Regions from separate parts of the Paenibacillus sp. P3E genome, predicted to be linked through region 1. Evidence: riboswitches for the same ligand, from Rfam matches in the RefSeq annotation. Region 1 holds a riboswitch; each other region holds the start of a gene.

The links. Region 1 has a riboswitch for cobalamin ahead of A3842_RS13630 (anaerobic ribonucleoside triphosphate reductase). Riboswitches for the same ligand answer to the same signal wherever they lie in the genome.
Region 2: another riboswitch for cobalamin. It lies ahead of metE (5-methyltetrahydropteroyltriglutamate--homocysteine S-methyltransferase); the one in region 1 lies ahead of A3842_RS13630 (anaerobic ribonucleoside triphosphate reductase).
Region 3: another riboswitch for cobalamin. It lies ahead of A3842_RS30680 (S-layer homology domain-containing protein); the one in region 1 lies ahead of A3842_RS13630 (anaerobic ribonucleoside triphosphate reductase).

The regions. Positions count from the first base shown of each region.
Region 1 is NZ_LVWH01000160.1:70,852-78,570, reverse strand. Features, by position in the region: gene A3842_RS13660 (hypothetical protein) at 1-51, opposite strand, end outside; gene A3842_RS31520 (antitoxin YezG family protein) at 202-402, opposite strand; tRNA gene A3842_RS13650 (tRNA-Thr) at 587-658, opposite strand; gene A3842_RS13645 (sugar phosphate isomerase/epimerase family protein) at 790-1,566, opposite strand; gene A3842_RS13640 (MTH1187 family thiamine-binding protein) at 1,604-1,912, opposite strand; cobalamin riboswitch at 2,219-2,450, shown strand; gene A3842_RS13630 (anaerobic ribonucleoside triphosphate reductase) at 2,761-4,746, shown strand; gene nrdG (anaerobic ribonucleoside-triphosphate reductase activating protein) at 4,743-5,258, shown strand; gene A3842_RS13620 (ribonucleoside-diphosphate reductase subunit alpha) at 5,375-7,708, shown strand.
Region 2 is NZ_LVWH01000181.1:4,501-12,219, reverse strand. Features, by position in the region: gene A3842_RS20245 (ABC transporter ATP-binding protein) at 110-880, shown strand; gene A3842_RS20240 (FtsX-like permease family protein) at 855-2,804, shown strand; gene A3842_RS20235 (DedA family protein) at 2,819-3,442, shown strand; gene A3842_RS20230 (undecaprenyl-diphosphate phosphatase) at 3,598-4,458, shown strand; cobalamin riboswitch at 4,660-4,874, shown strand; gene metE (5-methyltetrahydropteroyltriglutamate--homocysteine S-methyltransferase) at 5,020-7,308, shown strand.
Region 3 is NZ_LVWH01000235.1:12,922-20,640, forward strand. Features, by position in the region: gene A3842_RS30670 (energy-coupling factor transporter transmembrane component T) at 1-665, opposite strand, end outside; gene A3842_RS30675 (DUF4430 domain-containing protein) at 662-1,561, opposite strand; gene A3842_RS30680 (S-layer homology domain-containing protein) at 2,000-6,604, opposite strand; cobalamin riboswitch at 6,785-6,988, opposite strand; gene A3842_RS30685 (hypothetical protein) at 7,416-7,640, opposite strand.

The DNA of each region.
Region 1 (7,719 bases):
TACCATTAATCCTATAGTCATAGCGAAAATAACAAAAATTCTCTTTACCACAGAGAAATCCTCCTATTTACACAATTTAACATCCTCTTACATGACGCTAAAATAAAGAAAAAGTTGCAGAAAAGTAAATTTTTTCTGCAACACAATTATAAATATAGAAGCTCCCCTAAGTGAGTACTACCGTTATGGCTCTCTGGGAGATTAATCGGCCTTTTGTTCTAAATACTCATCTAGATACCTTTGGTGAAAACGATCTGTAGGATGTAAACCTAGAATTTCATATTTCCAGATTGTACGCTGTTGTAGAATACTATGGCTATATATCAACTCATTTTTGGTAGTGGATGTAAAGTAGAAATAAACTATTCTTGAACCAGGTAATATCTCAGCATAGAGATGAATTTCGTCCCAGCATCAGGGATAATCCCTGCAAGTTTATTACCTATAAGTTGATATTAATCTTCACTTTTCACAGATGTATTAACCTCCAACTTGATTATATATAGTTATAGTAGTGGGTTTACCATAAAAAAAACGCAGCCCCCCGAAATCCCGGAAAACCGCGTCATGATTGAGTTATTAAGGATGCTGGTGAAGGGAATTGAACCCCCGGCCTACGCATTACGAGTGCGTTGCTCTACCCCTGAGCTACACCAGCTTAAAGCTTTTTTTCTGTCAAACAAAATACATTATACCCCGTCTGGGGAAAAACGCAACCCATTCTTTCACAGTGCGGCGCCCGTGATTTCTACAGGACCCGCGCTGCGGAGGGGAATCGAGTCCTCAAAGTTATCCCAGCATTCCTCGTCTGCGGAAGTAATCCAGCGCCAGCCTTGCACTCTCCAGAGAGGACGAAGCAAAGACCTCCTGCTCCACAATATAATGCCGAATACCGGCGTCATCCGCAGCCTTGAAGACACTCTCGAAGTCCACCTGGCCCTTTCCAAGATCGGTTTCTTCATGGCCCGCGCCAAAATCCTTGATGTGGACCAGCGGAACGCGCCCGGCGTAACGGGATACATATTCTGCCGGTACGGCACCGCCTACATGCACCCACCCCAAATCAAACTCAGCCACCATATCTCCAGCCGGAATCCGCTCCAGCCAGATGTCGATCACAGCCTGCCCGTTGACCTGCTTGAACTCAAAGTCATGGTTATGATAGCCGTACTTCAGACCCGCCGCCCGCACAAGTTCAGAGGCCTTTTCAAAGAAAGGCACCAGTGCAAGCACATCGTCCAGTGCCGGATGCTGCGGAAGCGGTGCCGAAGGCGTGATGATATACTCCAGCCCCACCTCCCGGGCATATTCAATCTCTCTGGATAACGCCGATTGCATCTTCTCCAGGCTGCTGAAATCCAGTCCGACATGTGCCGAAGGAGCCGCCAGCCCCAGCTCATCCAGCGTTCTGCGCAGTTCGGCAGCCGATACGCCGAAATAACCGGCAAATTCCACCGACTTGTATCCGATCTCCGCCACATTGCGCAGTGTGCCCAGAAAATCCTTTTCGGCCATATCCCGTAGTGTATACATCTGTATCCCGACCTGCTGATTCATTGCCGCCATAGAGGACACGCTCCTTGTATGCTGTAATTATTCAGAACTATTCCGCCTGCAGCTTGCGCTCCACCGATTCCAGCTTGCTGCGGCTTGTGGAGGGCTTGTCGCGCCGGTCATCAATCTTGAGTGAGGTGGACACCCTTTGCGCTCCGGCAGTAAAAGGGGACTCGTGCAATGCTTCGACGGCCGCCAGAATCCGCGCCAGCGGTCCCTCGATAATTGTGCCCATGGATGTCAGCTCGTAAGTTATACCTTCCACTGTCTCCAGCACGCGCTGCATATCCGCAACATAGCTGCTGAGGCTGGTGCTGCCTGTTCCGATCGGAATTACGGTTACTTCGCCAATAGCCATTCGAAACCCCTCCTACTATAAAATATAAAAAAATCCGGTATATAAGTCTTCAGTCCCCTTTATTGTAGCAACTCCCGCCTCCCCCCACAAATCCCCCCTAATATGGGGACAATTTATGAACTAGAATCGGAAAAATTTACACACAAGTTGTGGATTACCTGTGGACGAACTGTGGACGAATGCCGGGATATCTGTGGATGGGCTGTGGATCATCTGTGAGTAAATCGGCTGAATCCGCCCCCAGCGCGGGCTCGCAAAAAAATGTTTACAAACACAAGATATTGGGTTATTTTTATCTAGCGACAACAAAATATAGTGGAAACAGGTGCTTTGCTCTCTCAAGAGAGTTGAAGCTTAATAGGGAAGCGCGGTGCAAATCCGCTGTGGTCCCGCCACTGTAACCGGATGTTCCGCAGGCTTCCACAAGCCCCTGCGGAACAGTATCTGGAGGCTCACGCCACTGAGGGTATTCCCCCTTGGGAAGGTGCCTCCAAGATTCACCGGAAGCCAGGAGACCTGCCTGTTTCCGGGCACCATCATTTACGCCTGCGAGGAACAGGAGAGGTGTCCGCATGCGGCCTGCACAAGCAGATTTAGCCTTCCCCCAGGATGGGAAGCAAAGGCTGCCGATACCTGAATGCGATAAGCCTTATCGCGCTCAGGTATCGGCTTCTGCGGGAAAGCTTCTTTCCATGGAGACCATCCGTAAATATCCAGTTTCGGTTATTTGCGTTACGCATCCGGGCATTTTCCGCCGTCCTCGGCGGAAGATGCTCTTTTTACTGAGTTAAGGGGTGTCTTATTACAATTAGAACGTTTTTTATATACCGAGAGGAGAGGGCTATACAATGACGCTGCTGGAGAAACGGTACAACGGTGGACAAGCTGCACAGGAGGATCTATTAGAGGAAGTCATCCATTTGGGGCGCGATATTATCGACAGCCGGGATTTGGATCTGCTGCGCGAGAATGCCAATTTGAACGGAGAGAGCTTCTCCGGCAAAATGAGCAAGTTCGGCAGTGAGTATTCCAAGTGGTATGCCCGCAACTTCACAATGCCGCCGCAACTGGTACAGGCTACCCTTGATAACGTAGTGTATGTCCATGATCTGGACCAATACGCGATCGGAACCACCAACTGCATCTTCATCCCGTTTGAACGGCTTCTCCGCGAAGGCTTCAACACCGGCAACGGCAGCGTGCGTCCTCCCAACTCGATCATGACTGCAATGTCGCTCGTAGCGATTATTTTCCAGTCTCAGCAAAATGCCCAATACGGCGGCGTATCCGCCAACAAGCTGGATTATGACCTGGCCCCTTATGTGACCAAGTCCTTTGCCAAGCTGTTCCGCAAGGGACTCGAATATTTCGAAGAAGGACAAGCCGGTGAGCATCTTGGCGAAGTCACTATGAGCCGCAGCGATCTGGCAGAGCTGTATCCGCGGGCCTTCCGCTTTGCATTAAAAGAAACAGAGAGCGAAACGCTGCAGGCAGCAGAGAGCATGATACATAACCTGAATACGATGTCCAGCCGCTCGGGCGGCCAGATTCCTTTTACCAGCATCAACTACGGTACGTGCACCTCTCCCGAAGGCCAGCTCGTGATCAGCTCGCTGCTGACCGCAACGATGAACGGACTCGGCAGCGGCGAAACGCCGGTATTTCCGATCCAGATCTTCAAATGCAAGCAGGGCGTGAACCAGCAACAGGGCGATCCGAACTATCACTTGTTCCTCAAAGCTGCCGAATGCTCTGCCCGCAGACTGTACCCGAACTTCGCCAATCTGGATGCGCCGCTCAACATGCAATATTATGATCCGGCCGACCCGGATACTGAATTTGCAACCATGGGCTGCCGCACTCGGGTGCTGGGCGACCGCTTCGGACGCAACCACTGCTCCGGCAAAGGCAACCTGTCCTTCAATACGCTCAATCTCGTGCGGTTGGGACTGGCTTACGGAACTGCCACAGGACGCCGGCTTGCCGCCGACGAGAAAGGCTTCTATGACGATCTGAACCATTACATGGACATCGCTCTGGATGGGCTGCTCCACCGCTTCCGCATCCAGGCTTCCCAGAAGGCTAAAGCCTCTGATTTCATGATGCGCGAAGGCGTCTGGGAAGGCGGCCAGGACCTGGCTCCCGAGGATTCGGTTGGCGAACTGCTGAAGCACGGCAGTCTGTCGATTGGCTTCATCGGCATGGCCGAGTGCATGAAGGCCATGTACGGTAAGCATCACGGCGAGGACATGGAGACCCATGCCAAGGCGCTCGCTATTGTCCGCCACATGCGGGAATACTGCGACCGTAAGAGCGAGGAACTGAACCTCAACATCACCCTGTTCGCCACACCTGCTGAAGGGCTGTCCGGCAAGTTCACCAAGGTGGACCGTAAAGTACTGGGCTCCATTCCGGGCATCACCGACCGCGAATACTATACGAACTCTTTCCACATCCCGGTCTACCATGAGCTGAGCGCTGCGCAGAAAATCAGCCTGGAAGCACCGTTCCATGAATACTGCAATGCGGGTGCAATCTCTTATGTGGAGCTGAATGGTAATGCTCGCAGCAACCCGGCAGCTTTTGTCAAGATTATCCGTTACGCGCTGGAACAGCAAGTTAGCTATTTCAGCATCAACCATCCGGTGGACCGCTGCTCGAACTGCGGCTACGAAGGCGTGATTGGCACCAATTGCCCTTCCTGCGACGCGCATGAGAACGATGTGCATATCCGCCGTCTGCGCCGGGTAACCGGCTACCTGACCGGCGACTATCAGACCCGCTTCAATGCCGCCAAGCAAGCCGAAGTAAGGGACCGCGTTAAGCACCTATGAACATATGTGGCTACTACCCGGAATCGATCAATGAAGGAGAAGGCATGCGGGCCGTCCTTTTCCTCAGCGGCTGCCGTCACCGCTGCCCGGGCTGCTTCAATCCCAAGACCTGGAACTTCAATTTTGGCGAGCCGTTCACACGGGAGCGCCAACGGGAGATCATTGCCGAAATAGCCGCGAATCCGCTGCTGGACGGACTGACACTGGCAGGCGGCGACCCTTTATTCTCGGCAGAGGAGGCTGCGGGCTTCATTCTGGAGCTGCGCAGCGTGCTGCCGGAGTATCCCGTCTGGATTTACACCGGCTATACCTATGAAGAGCTTACAGCGACACCCGGCTCACCCGAATGGAACCTGCTGGCCCTGTGCCAGGTCGTGATCGACGGACGTTTTGTGGAAGAGCTCAAAGACACTACCCTTCCCTACCGGGGAAGCAGCAACCAGCGCATTATTGATATTCAGGCCAGTCTCGCCGGTACGGAAATCGTACATTGGGAGCCGGCTGCCTTATAAATTCAGTTAACTTTCAAAGAGCAGGCCAAGCCTCGGGGCGGGCCGCTCTCTGCGCTTATATACTTCAATTTGTGATATTGAAAATTAAACCCAAAAATGAAAGGATGGTTAAACTTATGCCACAGCTCGTAGTGAAACCCGATAACCGCCAACTGGCTTTTGATGAAATCCGCATTTCCGTGTACGCCGACCGTATCCTGAACGGCCTGGATCAATTAAGCAAGGAAACTCTGATCCGCGGAGTGCAGTCCAAGCTGCGCCGTGATGAGGTCAGCGGAGAAGAGATCAGCAATGCTTTTACGATGAGTGCCCTTGAACTCGTTACCAAAGAGGAGCCGGACTGGAAGTTCGCTGCTGCGCGTTCACTGCTAACCTCCCTGTACAAAAAAGCTGCCGTCAACCGCCGCTACAAAGCATACCCGGAAGAGCCTTACGGCGAGCTGTACCCGCTGATTACCGATCTCGTGAAGAAGGGCATCTACCGTGAAGAACTACTGTCCCACTACACCAAGGAGCAGATTGAGGAACTGGGCAGCTGCATCGATTACACGCGCGACCTGCTGTTCGATTACATCGGCCTGCTGACCCTGTCGGACCGTTATCTGGCGCATGACTTTGACGGCCGCGTAATGGAGCTTCCACAGGAGCGTTATATGATTATCGCAATGTTCCTCATGCACACAGAGCCGGTAGAGAAACGGCTGGATCTGGTCAAAGAAGCCTACTGGGCCATGAGCAACATTTACATGACCGCTGCCACACCTACCATGTCCAATGCGGGTAAAAAAGTCGCCGGACAGCTCTCCAGCTGCTTCATCGACACCGTGGACGACTCGCTCGAAGGCATTTTCGACTCCAATACCGATGTGGCCCGCCTAAGCAAAATGGGCGGAGGCATCGGCGTCTACCTCGGCAAGGTGCGGGCCCGCGGGTCCGATATCCGCGGCCACAAGAACACCAGCTCCGGTGTCATTCCGTGGATTCGCCAGCTGAACAATACCGCAGTCAGCGTAGACCAGCTCGGCACACGCAAAGGTGCTGTCGCCGTCTACCTCGATGTTTTCCATAAAGATATTCTTGCCTTCCTCGACCTGAAGCTGAACAACGGCGACGAGAGAATGCGCGCGCATGACGTGTTCCACGGTGTCTGCCTGCCTGACCTGTTCATGGAGGCTGTGGAAGCACGCGGCCACTGGAACCTCTTCTGCCCGCATGAAGTGAAGAAGGTGATGGGCTGGAAGGATGACCGCGGTCGCGCGCTGGGCCTCGAGGATTTCTATGACGAGAAGCTTGGACAAGGTGCTTTCCGTGAAAAGTATGCCGAAGCCACTGCCAATCTGGAGCTGTCCCGCATCACGGTTCCGGCCATCGACATCATGAAGCGGATTATGAAATCGCAGCTGGAAACCGGCACCCCGTATATGTTCTACCGCGATACGGTGAACCGCTCCAATCCCAACCGGCACCAGGGGATGGTCTTCTCCTCCAACCTGTGCACGGAAATCATGCAGAATCAATCGGCAACCGTTATCGAGAGTGAAGAACTGGTTACCAAGGACGGCCAGACCCGGATCGTTATCTCGAAGGTTCCCGGAGACTTCGTAGTCTGCAACCTGAACTCCATCCACCTGGCCCGCGCAATTCCGGCCGGTGTGCTGGAGCGGCTGATACCGATTCAGGTTCGTATGCTCGACAATGTCATCGACATCAACAATATTGAAGTGCTGCAGGCACAGTACACGAACAGCCAATACCGCGCGGTGGGCCTCGGCACCTTCGGCCTGCATCACCTGCTGGCGCTGAAGGGCATCCGCTGGGAATCCGACGAAGCCGTGGAATATAACAATCATCTATATGAACACATTAACTATCTGCTCGTGCGCTCCAGCATGGAGCTGGCCCGCGAGAAGGGCCGTTATCCGAAGTTTGCCGGTTCTGACTGGGAAACTGGTGCTTACTTCACCTCGCGCGGCTATACCAGCGGCGAGCAGGAAGGCAAATACGTGACAACAGAGCAGTGGCGCGAGCTACAGCAGGAAGTGGCTGCCGACGGCGTGCGCAATGCCTGGATGTTCGCGATAGCCCCGAACGGCTCGACCTCGATCATTGCCGGGTCCACCGCCAGCATCGATCCGCTGTACGAGCTGCTCTCCTATGAGGAGAAAACCACCTACAAGATCGCCAACCCGGCACCGGATCTGTCCGAGAAGACGATCTGGTATTACAAAACGGCATTCCTGATCGACCAGAACTGGTCGATCCGCATGGCCTCTGCCCGTCAGCGCCATGTCGATCAGGGCCAAAGCTTCAACTTGTATGTGACCCCTGACATCAAGGCCACCGATTTCCTGAACCTGCATCTGAACGCCTGGAAGGGCGGATTGAAATCGACTTATTATGTGCGGAGCCGTGCCCTGACCATAGAAGAGTGCGAGTCTTGCGCGAGTTAAAGACTAACTTT
Region 2 (7,719 bases), on a different contig from region 1:
CTTTCGTGGCTTACAATACTGTAAGGTAGTTGTAAGTTTCAGAAATAGCAGCTGCTGTTTACACTTTATATAATGAAGGCAAACCAGGGGAACGAAGGAGCGTAAGCATTTGCCCATTTTAGATGTCCATAATCTATCCAAAATATACGAGGGCAAAGTGTCGATTCACGCCCTGAATCATATCCGGTTTGCTGTGGAGAAAGGCGAGTTCGTGGGAATCATGGGACCATCGGGCAGCGGCAAAACTACATTGCTAAATGTGATTGCTACCATCGACGAACCCACCTCAGGAGAAGTAAGGATCAATGGCCGGGACCCTAAAAACCTGGGGCGCAAGGACAAAGCACTGTTCCGCCGCAAAGAGCTGGGGTTTGTCTTTCAGCACTTCAATCTCCTTGACACGCTGACTGTGGAAGAGAATATTGTGCTGCCCTTAACGCTTGCTGGAGTTTCCGTGAAAGAGATGGAACACAGACTCATAGAGGTGTCGGATAGACTGGGCATCAGCACACTTTTGCACAAACGGACTTATGAGATCTCCGGCGGACAGATACAGCGGGTGGCCATCGCCCGGGCAATGATCCACCGGCCAGCGCTGATTCTGGCAGATGAACCGACGGGCAGCCTGGATTCTAAAGCCGCAAACGAGGTTATGAATCTGCTGGTGGAGGTGAATGAGGCGGAGGGAGCCACGGTGCTGATGGTCACACATGATGCGGTAGCAGCGAGCTTTTGCCACCGGGTCATCTTTATCAAAGACGGGCGCTTCCACAGCGAAATGTACCGGGGCACCAGCCGGGCCGCCTTCTTCCAGAACATCATCGACATGCTGTCGCTGCTGGGAGGAGCGGGCCATGACCTTCCGGCAGTTCGCTTATAGGAATGTAACACGGAATAAGCGGAAATATGCCGCGTATTTTGTCAGCAGCGCGTTCTCGGTCATGGTCTTCTTTCTGTGTGCACTGTTCATTTATCATCCGGCGATTTCGCAGGATATGATCCTGGGGACAGCTGCAAATACGATGATGGTGGCCGAAGGAATCATTTATGTCTTTTGTTCCCTGTTCGTACTCGTGTCAGTAGGTTCATTCCTGCAATCACGTAATCTGGAGTTCGGAATTCTGTTGATGCACGGGATGACCAAACAGCAGCTGAACCTGATGGTATTTCTGGAAAATATGATGATTGGCGGATCTGCTATCCTCACCGGCACACTGCTGGGGCTGCTGCTGGGCAAGCTCTTCCTGATGATCGGGTCCGGGTTTCTGGGCATCCCCCCACTTACATTTCACCTGCCCTGGCAGGCGCCGGTGCTTACCATCTGCAGCTTTGTTCTGCTGTTCATGCTGATCTCGCTGTCTACCTTTGTTTTTATAGGAAATGAAGCACCACGCGGACTGTTCCAGGGCGGACACAGAGGGAATGCGGAGCCAAAGGTATCCAAGGAGCTGGCGCTGATCTCAGGTCTGTTGCTCCTCGCCGGGTATGGTCTGGCGGCTGCCACGACGGCCACAACTGTAGAGATCATGATGGTTCCAGTGGTGCTGATTACTGTATGCGGCACGTATCTTTTCTACACTCAACTCAGTCTGTATATTGTGGGGATGCTGCGGAAGCTGCGCCGCTTCTATTGGAAGCATACGCATATTCTCACGTTCTCGGGATTATCGTACCGGTGGAAGGCCAATGGGCGGATGTTTTTTATGGTCACTATTGTATCGGCAGTTTCTTTCACCTCGGTGGGGGTCTTCGCATCGATCCACACGCTGTCACGGGAGCTGAAGCTGGATTATCCGGCGGCTGTCGGCTATGTAGCCAAGGGTGGGGGGCATACTTCCTCGGAAGAGAAGGACCTGAGAGGGATTACTGCAGAGCTGGAGCAGCTGGGTCTGACTTACGAAACCCTGCGGATTCCACTCAAAGTCGCAGCGGTCGTTTCGCAGACAGGTCCCGACCATACACTTCAGCTGCCTCTGATGTCCTACAGGAATTACAAGCTTGCTCTGGAACATGCGGGCTTCAGCTCGAATGAACCGCCGCTGGAAGGCAATGAAAGCCTGGTGATGATCGGTTCCCAGCGCGACCGCAGTCTGACCGCAGAGCGCTTCAAAGCAACATATACACTCCAGCAAGGAATCCAGATTGAAGAGACCGGCTATACGCAGCATGTGCCGGTTGCCGAATATCTGCTGCCGGAGCTGGACGGCAGGGGAGGCGGCGATTTCAGCGGGCTGGTGATCAGCGACAGTCTGTACAACCTGGTTATCCCTGTGCAGCAGGATTGGTATACCGGCTTCTATGTGGATGATTTTACCCGGACGGTGGGGGTGGCTTCAGAACTCGCTGCCAAAGGGAAGGTTCCCTATGAAGAAAAGTCTGCTTATGCCGTTGTGATCAGCGGAACCTTATTTGAGATTCAGCGCACGCTGTACAGCACCATGCTGTTCGCTTCGCTGCTTGTCGGGACCGTCTTCTTCATTGCTGCCGGCAGCTTCCTCTACTTCCGTCTCTATATGGATCTGGATCATGACCGCCTGCAGTATTCCACCCTGTCCAAAATGGGCCTGACTGACCAGGAACTGGACCGCATTGTGACACTGCAGCTGGCACTCATGTTCTTCATCCCGGTCCTGCTGGCGGTTCTGCACAGTCTGTTTGCTTTTATTGCGCTGCAGCGGCTGTTCTATCTGTCCATTGCTGCGGAGACCGGGGCTGTGCTGACCAGTTATCTGGCTGCCCAGACGCTATACTTCTTCTTCATCCGCAGCCGCTATTTGCGCAACCTCAAGAAAAATCTCATCTAGACGGAGGGAACCGAATGAAAAACTGGATTACAGATATTATGGAGCAGTTCGGATATGCCGGTATTTTTCTGATGCTGGCGCTGGAAAATGTCTTTCCCCCCATTCCTTCAGAGGTCATCCTGCCCTTTGGCGGATTTATGACTACAACCTCCGGACTCACGATACCGGGTGTGCTTATTGCCTCTACGGCGGGTTCTTTGCTGGGTGCAGCCATTCTGTATTGGATCGGCCGGATGCTGGATGTCAGCCGAATGGAGCGTATTGTGGACCGCTACGGCAAATGGATACGGATTAAGAAAAGTGATATCCGCAAAGCGGATGCCTGGTTTGATAAATACGGCTACTGGACGGTGCTGTTCTGCCGGATGGTGCCGCTGGTGCGCAGTCTGATCTCGATTCCGGCAGGAATGTCGGGAATGAAGTTCGGACTTTTTATGCTGTTTACGACGATCGGTACACTGGGCTGGAATACACTGCTGATCCTGCTGGGTGCTGCGTTAGGAGAGTCCTGGGAGGACATTGGAGGGTATATAGAGGCTTATTCCAGCGTGGTCTACGCCCTGATTGCCGGAGGAATTCTCGTGCTGGGACTGTTGTATTTGCGTAAACGCCGTACCGCCGGCAAAGCCCGCGGGTAACAACACCAACAAATTCTATGCTTTGGAAGCGAGTTTTGAACGAAGCAATTTCATAGATGTGATGCTCACAAAACTAAGTTTATGCTTTCGTAGCGAGTTTTGTACGAAGTGATTTCATAGATGCAATGCTCACAAAACTTTTAGGAGGAGATTCCATGGAGCTTTTGACTATAATTAAAGCAATCATCTTGGGTATTGTTGAAGGTTTGACTGAATTTGCTCCGGTGTCCTCCACAGGCCATATGATTATTGTTGATGATATGTGGCTGAAATCGCAGGAATTTCTCGGAAAATACACAGCGAATACGTTCAAGGTAGTGATTCAGCTGGGCTCGATCCTGGCCGTGGTGGTGATTTTCCGCAACCGGTTCATCGATCTCCTGGGTCTGAAGCGGTTCAGCCGCAAAGAGCTGACAGCGGTGCCGGAAGGACAGCCAGCAGTGGAAACGGCGGGACGGTTGAAGCTGGCACAGGTGCTTGTGGGTCTTATCCCTGCCGGGGTGCTCGGCTTTCTGTTCGAGGATTATATTGATGAGCATTTGTTTTCGACCTCAACGGTGCTGATTGGTCTGGTCGTAGGTGCAATACTGATGATCTGTGCAGACCTGTTTGCCCCCAAAAAGATCAAAACGGAGAGTGTCGATCAAATTACATATAGGCAGGCGCTATCGGTCGGTCTGATCCAGTGTTTCTCGCTGTGGCCGGGCTTCTCCCGTTCCGGTTCCACGATCTCCGGTGGCGTTCTGCTCGGTATGAGCCATCGTGCCGCGGCCGACTTCACCTTCATTATGGCGGTGCCGATTATGGCTGGAGCCAGCCTGATTTCACTGCTGAAGAACTGGCAGTACTTCACTCTCGATGCGCTGCCGTTCTTTATTGCCGGGTTTATCAGCGCCTTTTTGTTCGCGCTGCTGTCCATGCGTTTCTTCCTGAAGCTGATCAACCGCATTAAGCTTCTGCCGTTTGCGATCTATCGGATTGTTCTTGCTGTAGTGGTATATCTGGTATGGTTCTAGAATAGAAAAAATAATGCAGGCGGTGCCTTCCTTGGAGGGTATCGCCTTTTTATCATGAGCACTGATCAAGATTCAAGTGCCAAATCGGGCAAAAAGCTGATTTGCTATAGCGAATGTGTATAGCTGAAATCGCCGGAATCTGTTGCGAATGGCAAAAAAGGTACAGTATGATGGCATCAGATTAAAGGATGAAGTTTTGAAAAGCGAATATAGGAGACAGGTGCCGGATGGAGCGAATGTAGCTTTTGTCCAGCTTAATAGGGAAGTTCGGCTCGAAACCGACGCGGTCCCGCCACTGTAACGGAAGAGTTCCAGCTTAATGTGTCACTGGCAGACAGGTAGATCCAGCCGGGGAAGACTTGCTGAAGAACGATGACTCCGCTAGCCAGGAGACCTGCCTGACTCAGAAGCACTGCAGTACCTACGGTAGATAGGGAGGTGTTCAGACGTTATTCCATTTAGAAGATCAATGGGCGTCTTTCCCTGTGGCTTATTTTTCGGGAGAGGCGTCTTTTTATAAGGACATACAACAAATAGCGAACAGATGAGGAGCAGATCTCAATGACAACAAAATTGATCACCAGCAATCTGGGGTACCCGAGAATCGGCAAAAACCGTGAATGGAAAAAAACACTGGAGGCTTACTGGTCCGGTAAAATTGGCGAGCAGGAGTTCCGTGCTGAAATGGCGGACATTCAGCTTCAGCACCTGCAGTCGCAGCAACAGGCCGGTATTGACCTGATCCCGGTGAATGATTTCACCTTCTACGATCATGTGCTGGACACAGCCGTCATGTTCGGCATTGTGCCGCCACGTTATGATTATGACGGCGGGGCTGTCCCGCTTGATCTATATTTCGCCATGGCCCGCGGCAATGCGGCCGCCCCGGCCTGCGAGATGACCAAATGGTTCAATACGAATTACCATTATATCGTGCCGGAGATCGGCAGCCTTACACCCCGGCTGACTGAGAACAAACCGCTGGCCGCCTACCGCTTCGCCAAAGCGCAGGCGGGTATTGAAGGCAAGCCAGTCATTGTGGGACTGTATACCTTCCTCAAGCTGTCCAAGGGATTTCCGGCTGCGGACATCAGCGAGGTTGCCGCCCGCTTCCTGCCGGCTTATATTCAGCTGCTGCAGGAGCTTCAGCAGGAAGGTGTAGCCTGGGTGCAGATCGACGAACCAGCCATCGTTATAGGATTGAACGCGGAAGACATTGCCTTGCTGAAGACCATTTATAGCGGGATTTCCGCTGCAGTCCCCGGCTTGAATCTGATTCTGCAGACTTATTTTGAAGCGGCTGAACCCTTGGAAGCATTGCTTGAATTGCCGGTACAGGCCATTGGCCTTGACTTCGTCCATGATGGCGGTGCGAATCTGGAGGCGATCGGACGACTTGGCTGGCCGGAAGATAAATGGCTGGGTGCAGGCATAATTGATGGACGCAGCATCTGGCGTGCCGACCCTGATACCAAGCTTGGACTGATTGAGAAGCTGGCTCTTCATGTGCCGCTGGACCGGCTGATTCTTCAGCCATCCTCCAGCCTGCTCCATGTACCGGTTACGGTGCAGAGCGAAGGGAAGCTGAAGCCTGCTGTGAAGCAGGCGCTGGCCTTCGCTGACGAAAAGCTGACAGAGCTTCGGCTGCTCGCCGCAGCCGCAGGTGGTGACAACGGAACGGCCGAGGCGGAGCTTGCGGAGAGCCGGGAAGCGCTGGCTGTCTTCCGCGCACTTCCTGAACGCGGCCGCCGGGATGTGGCGGAGCAGGTCCGCCGTCTGGACGAACTTCCGGACAGCCGGAGCCTGCCGTTCGCAGAGCGTGTGAAGCTGCAGCAGGATAAATGGCGTTTGCCCCTGCTGCCGACTACAACTATCGGCAGCTTCCCGCAGACGGCTGAGGTCCGCCAGGCGCGTCTCAAATGGCGCAAAGGGGTGTGGAATGAGGAGCGCTATGATACGTTCGTCCGCCGTCAAATCGCCGAGGCGATTACACTTCAGGAGGAGCTTGGTCTGGATGTGCTGGTACATGGTGAATTTGAGCGGACGGATATGGTCGAGTTCTTCGGCGAGAAGCTGGGCGGCTATCTGTTCACCCAGAATGGCTGGGTGCAATCCTATGGCTCGCGCTGCGTGAAGCCTCCGGTGATTTACGCGGATGTCGCTTTTATCCAGCCAATGACCGTCAAAGAAAGCGTCTATGCCCAGTCCTTGACGAAGCTGCCGGTAAAAGGCATGCTGACCGGACCGGTAACCATCCTGAACTGGTCCTTCGTACGCGATGATCTCAGCCGAGAAGAGGTAGCGAAGCAAATTGCCCTTGCTCTCCGTCACGAGGTTCAAGCGCTGGAGGATGCCGGAATCGAGATGATTCAGGTGGATGAGCCGGCCATCCGCGAAGGGCTGCCGCTGAAGGCGGAAGACCATGAGAATTATTTGAATTGGGCTGTACGGTCCTTCCGGGTGGCCACAACCCATGTGAAGGATACCACGCAGGTTCATACGCATATGTGCTACAGCGAATTTAACGACATGATCGGGGCGATCTCGGCTATGGATGCGGATGTGATCTCCATTGAGACTTCCCGCAGCCATGGGGAGCTGATTTCGGCTTTTGAAGAGCATGATTATGATAAAGGCATTGGTCTGGGTGTCTATGATATCCATAGTCCCCGTGTTCCGGAAGTAGAGGAGATGACGCAGAATATTGAGCGCGCACTGCGTGTACTGGATGCCGGACAATTCTGGATCAATCCAGACTGCGGGCTGAAGACACGCGGCTGGGAAGAGACGGAGGCGGCACTTCGCAACATGGTTCTGGCCGCAGGTAATGTGCGGAAGAAAAACGCTTGATAATCATTCTCAATCTTGCTAGAATGAGAAAAAGAATAGAAGGAACCTGGACCAGGCTTCCTTCTTATCCTTGAATGGTACGTCTTTTCGCAGGAGGGTTTCACCTCCCCTTGCTGGAATCGACGCCATCTATACAGCAACGAACTGAACGGCAAGGTGGAGCTTGTCCGAGCAGAACCTAACCCTTATTCCTTGTGAATATAGGGTTTTTGGTGTTTTTTCTTTTCGCGAATCTTATATCCCCAAATAACGAAAGCACCTTTAGATGGGCAAATCAGCCACTGGATTGGAAAATCTACCGAATTCCTGCAACCTTCCAGCTTTTGGAACGTCAAAGACTTTAACGCGAAAGATGCCTACAGACAAAAAGCTCTTCGCTGGCAGCAATCTGTACAAAAGAAGCGGAAATTC
Region 3 (7,719 bases), on a different contig from region 1:
TGCAGGTCCAGCTTGTATATGCCGTATACGCTGCGTTTGCGGATGCCATACCCCCGCGCTTTCATTGAGTCTGCCGTCTGCAGGGCCTCTTCCAGTGACCAGGTCAGCAGCACCTTGAGCAGTGTCATGCCGTCCCTCATTCTGGAGCGCAGACTGCCCTTGCCCGCATCCACTCCCCGAATCCGCTGGATCAGGGTGATCTGCCGTAGCCGCCGCTGGAACAAGGGGACGAACCGCATGGTCATAAGCGTAAGCAGGGTAGTCCGGGGGGCAGCCGCAGCGAACAGGTACATGAATTTATCAGTAGTAACCGTGTAATTATAAGAGATGAACAGAATAAAGACAGTCAGCAGCACCAGCATCATCATCAGCCCGTACAGTACGGCTTCTAGTGTAATCGGCTGATCCATAAAATAAAACAGAATATGCGCCCCCCTGTGTGAAAACAAGGGATTGAGCACTGCCACGGAAACCGCCATCAGCAGATAAAAGGGCAGGCCGCGCAGCAGCCCGCGTCCTTGTCCCTGTAGCACCAGGAGGAAGGTCAGTCCGGCAATCTCCGTTGCCAGGAACAGGGGATGAAACAGCAAAGCGGCGAATAATAGCAGCCCTGCATAATAGACCATCGCCACCGAAGGATGCATCGAACGGAAGCCGCTGCTCATTGCACTTCGGCCCCCACATCCTTGCCGAGATCCAGCGTATACAGCCACTCCACGGTATCTCCAGGCTTCAGTGTGTAGCCTCCTGCCCCCTTCCCGGGGATTTCACCGTTGACTCTGTATATCCAGCCGCTCTCCGGCCCGTGGTCAAACTCATAGAGATTATCTATTCCTTCTACATAAGCGAAGCTTTTGGCTCCCTGGTATTCCATTTGAATCTTATTCTTGCGGGTAATGCGCTTCAGCAGCTCCAGCGCACTCTCCCCATCCTTGACTTCCACGGCGGCTGCCGCAAAAATCGTCCCGTGCTCCTCATCTCCGGTAATGGAGAACGTTACGGTGTCTTCGGCCCCGGCAGGCTTCGCCGGGGCGGCTGATGCGGCAGCAGTCGGCTTCACCGCTGCCGGGGCTTGCGCTGTGGCGGCAGGCTTCGCCGTTGCCGCCGGCTTGGTGCCTGCTGAGGGCTTCGCGCCCGCAGCAGGCTTCGCAGGCCCGGCCGGGGCTTGCGCCGTGGCCGGAGCTGCGCTGGCGGCCGCCGGCGCGGATGCAGCCGGCGCAGCAGCGCTGCCCGTAACGGGAGCTGGCTCCGTTACGGCAGCGGCAGACGGCGCGGTGCCAGCGGCCGCGCCGGAAGCGGCGGGCGGCGGCGCGGATGCAGCCGCCCCCGTGGACGTCCCGGCGGCGGATTCCGCGCCGGACGGCAGGGGGCTTGCGGCGTCCCCGGGAATAGGGGACGCCGGGTTCTGGGGCTGCGGGCTCTGCACCGCAGCCGTATTCGCGGCGGCGGGGCTTGGACCGCCGCCGGCTGTGTCTGCGCCGGATGCGCAGCCGGCGAGCAGCAGCGCTGCGGCCAGAAGCAGCAGCGGGTAAGACAGCCATTGCTGGATGGACCTCAACATGAACATGGACACCTCCGGGAAAAGGGAAAGGAACGGGGCTGCAGACTGCTCCCCCGTTCCGTTCTTTTACAATATGATTGCTGGTATAACGGCACTGTCTCCACTTCATACCTGGACAGGCCTATAAGGACTGGAAAAGCGTTATTTCGCAATATCCGCTCTTTTCTCTGACTATATGGACACAGAAGCCGTTATTATGCTACTTCATTCTGGAAATCGGTCAAAAGTCACTAGATAAGTGCATCGGAGTCCGTTTCCGTTCGCAAGGGGATCGGCTAGAGGCTGCCTTACCGTAAATTATGCGTACAGCTTTGAGCATCCTGCTACTTCACAGAAACTGACTATACATCCACCTGACCGATCTGGCCATTTAACTAACTCCAGTTACTCCAATTCAAACCAAATCTGAATGGATCAACTTCACTGGAGCAAGTAACATCAAGGCAATCTTACAGCCACAACGGCCGCCATTTCTCTGGTGACCGCTGCCGCCGGGTCAAAGGTACCGCCAGATCCGGTCATATAGCCCAGCTGAGTGACGGAATGGACAGCAGATAGCGCGTAGCTGCTAATCCGGGCCTCGTCCGTAAATTTCACAGCCTGCGGGGCTGACGCAGAAGCTGTATTTTCCAGCTTGAGCGCTCTGGCGATCATGACAGCCATATCCTGGCGGGAGATGATGCCGTTCGGATTAAAGGTTGTAGCCGTGATCCCATCGACAATGCCGAGCTGTTTGGCTCTCAGCACTATTCCATAATACCATGCGCCAGTCTTGACGTCGCTGAATACCGGTGCACTGCTTGCTGAAGAAGGCTCATTGTGGGTCAGTCTGAGCAGCAGAGCCGCAAATTCCGCACGGGTAATCTTCTGCTTCGGCGCAAAGATCAGGCTGTTTCCGCTGACCCCTTCCATCAGCTTCCGGGTGTAAGCCTGATGCACGGAATCCAGCGCCCAGGCCGAAATCAGGTCCTCATCGGTGAATACCGCTCCCCCGGTCACACCGGAAGGAGAAATGCTGAACAGCTTCGACTCACCGTTCAGATAACGGCTATACGCTGTCAGCGCCAGCAGTGCCTGCTCGGTAGCTACGCTGTTCGCGGGTTGTCCCAGTGTATGCGCATAACCGCCGTCCGCTTGCCGGAAGGAAGCCAGATGGCTGAGCAATCCGCCTTTGGCTTTGACAAACCGGGAGTCATTCGGGCCAATGCCCGCAGCACTCAGGGCAATAATCACCTGCGCTGTACTCTCACTGTTCGCTTCACCAGCCTGTTTGTAGCCGCCGTCTTCCTGCTGCTGCTGTGACAGCCAGGCAATGGCCTTGTCTATTGCCGCCGCAACAGCAGCCTGGTCAGCATGAGCAGCAAGTGCGGTAACCGCCATTGCGGTAATATCCGGATCTGCTGTTCCGCCTGCAGTGAGCGGGAATCCGCCGTCCTTATTCTGAGCTTCGAGCAGGGCTTGAGTCAGGCGTTCTTTGGTCCACTTGGCACTCGAAGGCACCGTATAGGAGCCGCTATCCAGGGCAATCAGGGCAAAAATTAGACCATTATTTCCCTGGCTGGTCAACTTGTCATTGTTGTAGATTTTCTCAATCAGGTTATAGCCGCCGAACGTCTGCGGATCTGCACCCGCAGCAGCCACAGCCAAAACTAGACGCTCATAGTCTGTAACCTTGCGGAGCTGCCCCTGACTGTCCGACAGCTGCTCCTTCACCCCTGCCAGATAAGCAGCAGGTACCGCATGACCTGAACGGGCAAGCCCAACAGCCTGCCAGTCACTGAGCTCTTCCGTTGCTGTTATGCCCTTCGCTGTAGCAGCAATGTCGCTTTTCAGCTGCTCTGGCTTAGGCTCCCACTTGCTGCGGTCAACCACTGCGTAATCGGTGAAGTGGCTCACCTTTCCGGTGAGAACCCCCGTCTTGGCATCCAATACAGACGGAACCGGAATCCAGCGGCCTGTGGCCGGATCAAGCCAGACCAAGGCCAGATTAGCTGGATTAGGGACTGTTACAGGCACCGTAATGGACAAGTCGACCGGCTTCACAAATTTGGTACCATCCGGGGAGAAGGTGTACAGCCCCGATACCAGCTCCTTGCGGGACGAGCTGTTCTCCCGCACGCTGATCTTCACGGTTCCGGTAACCGCACCGGCCGGAATCAGCAGTTGCACTTCACCGCCGCTGTCCTTTAAGGCTGCACCTGCACCAGGGGTAACTTCCTGCTCGAAGGCAGCAGAGTTTGCCGTGAATTTCCCGCTCAGAGCCGCCGCTTCTGACGCCGTCATTCTTGCGTTCAGGTTCGTAACGGCTGTTGTCTGCCCCACCTGATTCAGCGGAAGAGTGTTGTCAGTGGTGATGTCCACGGTTCCCGTACTTCCCGGGAGACCGCCTGCGCCTGGAGAAGAGGTTTCATAATCTGTCGTGTAGGACCAGACAAGTACATCTCCATTACTCAATTTATAATCAGCCGCACTAAATCCGGGGTCCTTACCATTTACGTAATAGAGCCATCCGCTTTTGGGTCCCCGGTCAAATTCTTTGAGACCGTCGATAGACACCACATACAGGCTTCCGCCGGAGGTGGTGGCCTCTACTTTGCCCCCTAATTGACGTTTCAGCAGGCTGTATGCCGTTTCCCCCGGATTCAAGACCACCTGCGTGCTGGGCAGAATCGTTCCTTTGGCACTGTCTCCGATAACCGAGATCGTTGCCGATGCCGGCTGAGGCACAACTGCCGGATCTGCAACGGTCAGCTTTTGCGTATAGCGGGCAATCTTCGGTGTGCTGTCGGCAACATAGCCGGTTACAGCAAGCGTGTACGCACCCGCAGGCAGACCTTTATCAAAGGCAGCTATACCTTGGTCATTAGTAGTTACTGCTGTGCCGCCAATCGTGACCTGTATACCCGCTGCTGGCGTTACCACCGGGTCAGAGGTAAAGGTGGTATTATTCCAGACCCACTGCTTCTGCGCTACCGCAACGGTGAACTTTTCACCCGGCTTCGGCTTCGCTGGACTGACCTGTACCGTATCCACCACCTGGGTATCCGCACCGGCATAATACACCAGCACCCGGTCGGATGCCTCCAGTACGTAATCCCCCATCCCGACAGACGGGTAGATCCATTCGCCGCCCCGCTGCACCGCAAAGCTCCAATAGCCCTTATACGTGCCGCTCTCTATTCCGTTGATCGACGAGACATAGCTGCCAAAAGAAGATTCTGTGATCTTCAGCGGAATATTGCCAGACTCGGCGAGCTTCTTCAGTGCTTCCAGTGCATTATACGCCTCCAGCGTACCGTCGATGACGGGTCCCTGTGGACCTTCAACCGACAGATAAGCCGCTACATTCTTGGGAGCGATCTTCAATGACTGCGTATATTTCGCAACTGCAGGGGCCTTCCCCGGAGCGTAGCCGGTCACAGCAAGCGTATAATCACCTGCTGGAATTCCTCCGGTAAAAGCGGCAATGCCTTTTGCATCTGTTGTGACCGTATGATCCCCAATCGTCACCTGTACCCCGGCAGCGCTTGAGGTTACCGGACTGGAAGTGGCTGTGGAATTATTCCATACCCATGTTTTTTGGGTGACCGTGACGTTAAAAGCTTCACCCTCTCTAGGCTGCACCTTGGAAAGGGCTACTTGATCTACAAGCTGTGTATCGCTGCCAGCATAATAAACCAGCAGCTTGTCCGACTCCTTCAGCTTGAAGTCTTTCATGCCTACATCGACGCTTGCCCATTCACCGCCGCGCGAAACGGCATACATCCAGCCATCATACCCGCCATAGGTCCCGGCAGAGATGTTGCCGATACCCGTAACATAGTTACCGGAAGGGTTCGTAACCGGCAGGCCATTTGCCGCAGCTACTTTGTCCAGCGCCTCGAGTACATTTCCCGCATACGCGCTGCCCTGGCCCAGCGTCTTCTCAGGGCCTTCGATCGTGAGCGGCACATAGACTAGCGGATTCTGCGGTGCCGGTTTGGAAAAGTCATACAGTTTGCCGTTCGTTCCACCGCTGAACAAGCTGTAGGCCACCAGGGCCTGGAGTCCCTGCTCCGTGGCCAGCACATTGGCGCTGCCGCCTTGATTATGGGCAAAGGCACCACTCTCCAGCCGGAAGCTCAGAAGTCTGCTGATTAGATCCGCTTCGTTCTTGGTGAACTTGTCACTGGTGGGGTCTATGCTATAAGAAGACAGGGCAATGATGGCCTGGGCCACACTTTCGCTGCTGTCCCCGTAACCTCCGCTGGCATCCTGTTTGGCGGCCAGCCAGGCTACAGCTTTTTGTCCGGCTGTCGTAACAGCTGCTTCATTCTTATGAGCAGAAAGGGCAGTCAGGACGATGGCCGTCATATCCGGATCGCTCGCTCCCGGGAACAGAGCGAAGCCACCGTCACTGTTTTGCTTGGATAGAATTTCGCTTAGCAACGACGACTGGTTCCATTTGGCATCGCCGGGAAGCGTATAGCTGCCGGAATCCAGTGCGAGCAGCGCATATACCGGAGCATTCAGCGACTGGCCGCTAATTTTGTCACTATTGTAGATGCGCTCCAGCAGATTGTACCCTGCCCCCGAACCACTTCCGGCAAAATTCGCCGGATCCCCGCCGGTCGCCCGCACGGCAAGCACAATTCGTGCATAATCCGTAACGTTCGGGAAAATGCCTCCCGCAGCCTGCACCTTCTGTGCAAGCGATTGGGCATAGCTCTCCGGCACCCGGTAGCCCGCCTGGGCCAGGCCGATCGCCTGCCACTCCGAAGTCACACCGCCGCTGATAATATATTCAGCAGCTGTATACGTTGCCTGCGAGACCGATACCTGTCCCCCGGGAACTGCTGCAGTTAGTGCCGCTGCTGCTTCTCCGTCCGCAGCATGGTCAGCCGCATACACAGCGTCTGCAACACTATTCGTTACCTTGTTAGCGGAGGCTCCTGCCGCAGCAAAAGCCTGTCCCGCCGGAACCACAGCGGTACCTGTAATCGAAATAAGCAGTAATAAGACCAGACCAAATACAAAAGACTTGGCAGAATACAATGTCTTCATCGTCAACCTCTTTCCTTTTTACTGAAATGGATTGTAGTGCACAGCAGGGGATGACCCTAACAACATAAAGACCGCCCTTGTTCAGGGCGGCCCGGAAAAATACAAAGTGAAGGTTCCGGCTCCTAAGCTCCGGACTCCATCCATCTGCATATGTTCCGCATTCTTACCCCACGAAGAATAGAAACGTTCACGAAAAAGGCAGGTCTCCTGGCTTATGCCTCATTGCTGCTCTTGGCCTTCCCATCCTTCTACCGGACAGTGGCCGCTCTAAGAGCCGCTCCGCATTTACAGTGGCGGGACCGCGCCGGATTTGCACCGTGCTTCCCTTTTAAGCCGATTCTGATTCTGTGAAGCAGAACCGGCACCTTCTCCATAACCTATTAAATTTTAATATCCATAATCATATCCAGTATTCCCTTGTATGTCTATAGACAAGCTTTTTCATAGTGGACGTAGGTAGCCCAGCAAACTTTCAGAAGGATTTAGTATGTTTCTAGCTTTTGCAATTATGGTTAGTTTCTTTGTACGTCATTTGTTAATGCCTCGCCTGTAGAAATGGTAAAAACACATGTCACTAAAGCCAAGTGGTCGGGATTTTTTAAGGGGGATTCTATGCCAAAACTACACGATCAGAATTTGACATCTTCTACTTATATTAATATTGATTTTATATACCACATCAAACAAGTTAACCGCTCCATCGTTATAGCTAAGTAAATGAAAATCCGATAGAAATAATTTCTTATACTTCATAATTGAGAAAAAGACTGATACACCTCTATCAGTCTTTTCTGTTTAACATTGTATTCAACTAATTATTCTTCTGCTTTGCAACTTGCATACCACCGATGATAAACATGAGAATCCCAATTACTGCTAGAATAATCCGAACTAAAAATGGACTCAATGAAAACACAGCTTCACCCTGCCAGACCACTCCGAACAACCTTTCATCCAGCCCCACAATCGCCAATAATGGCTTAAGAAACAAACACAGCACTAATAATACTATCCCCCAAATAATATTGCTGTTCATTGATTCAAAACCTCTTTTCCAATTCATTTTAACTTGGTCACTTTGGTGTGAAACTGTACAAATAATTTAGCGGTATTTA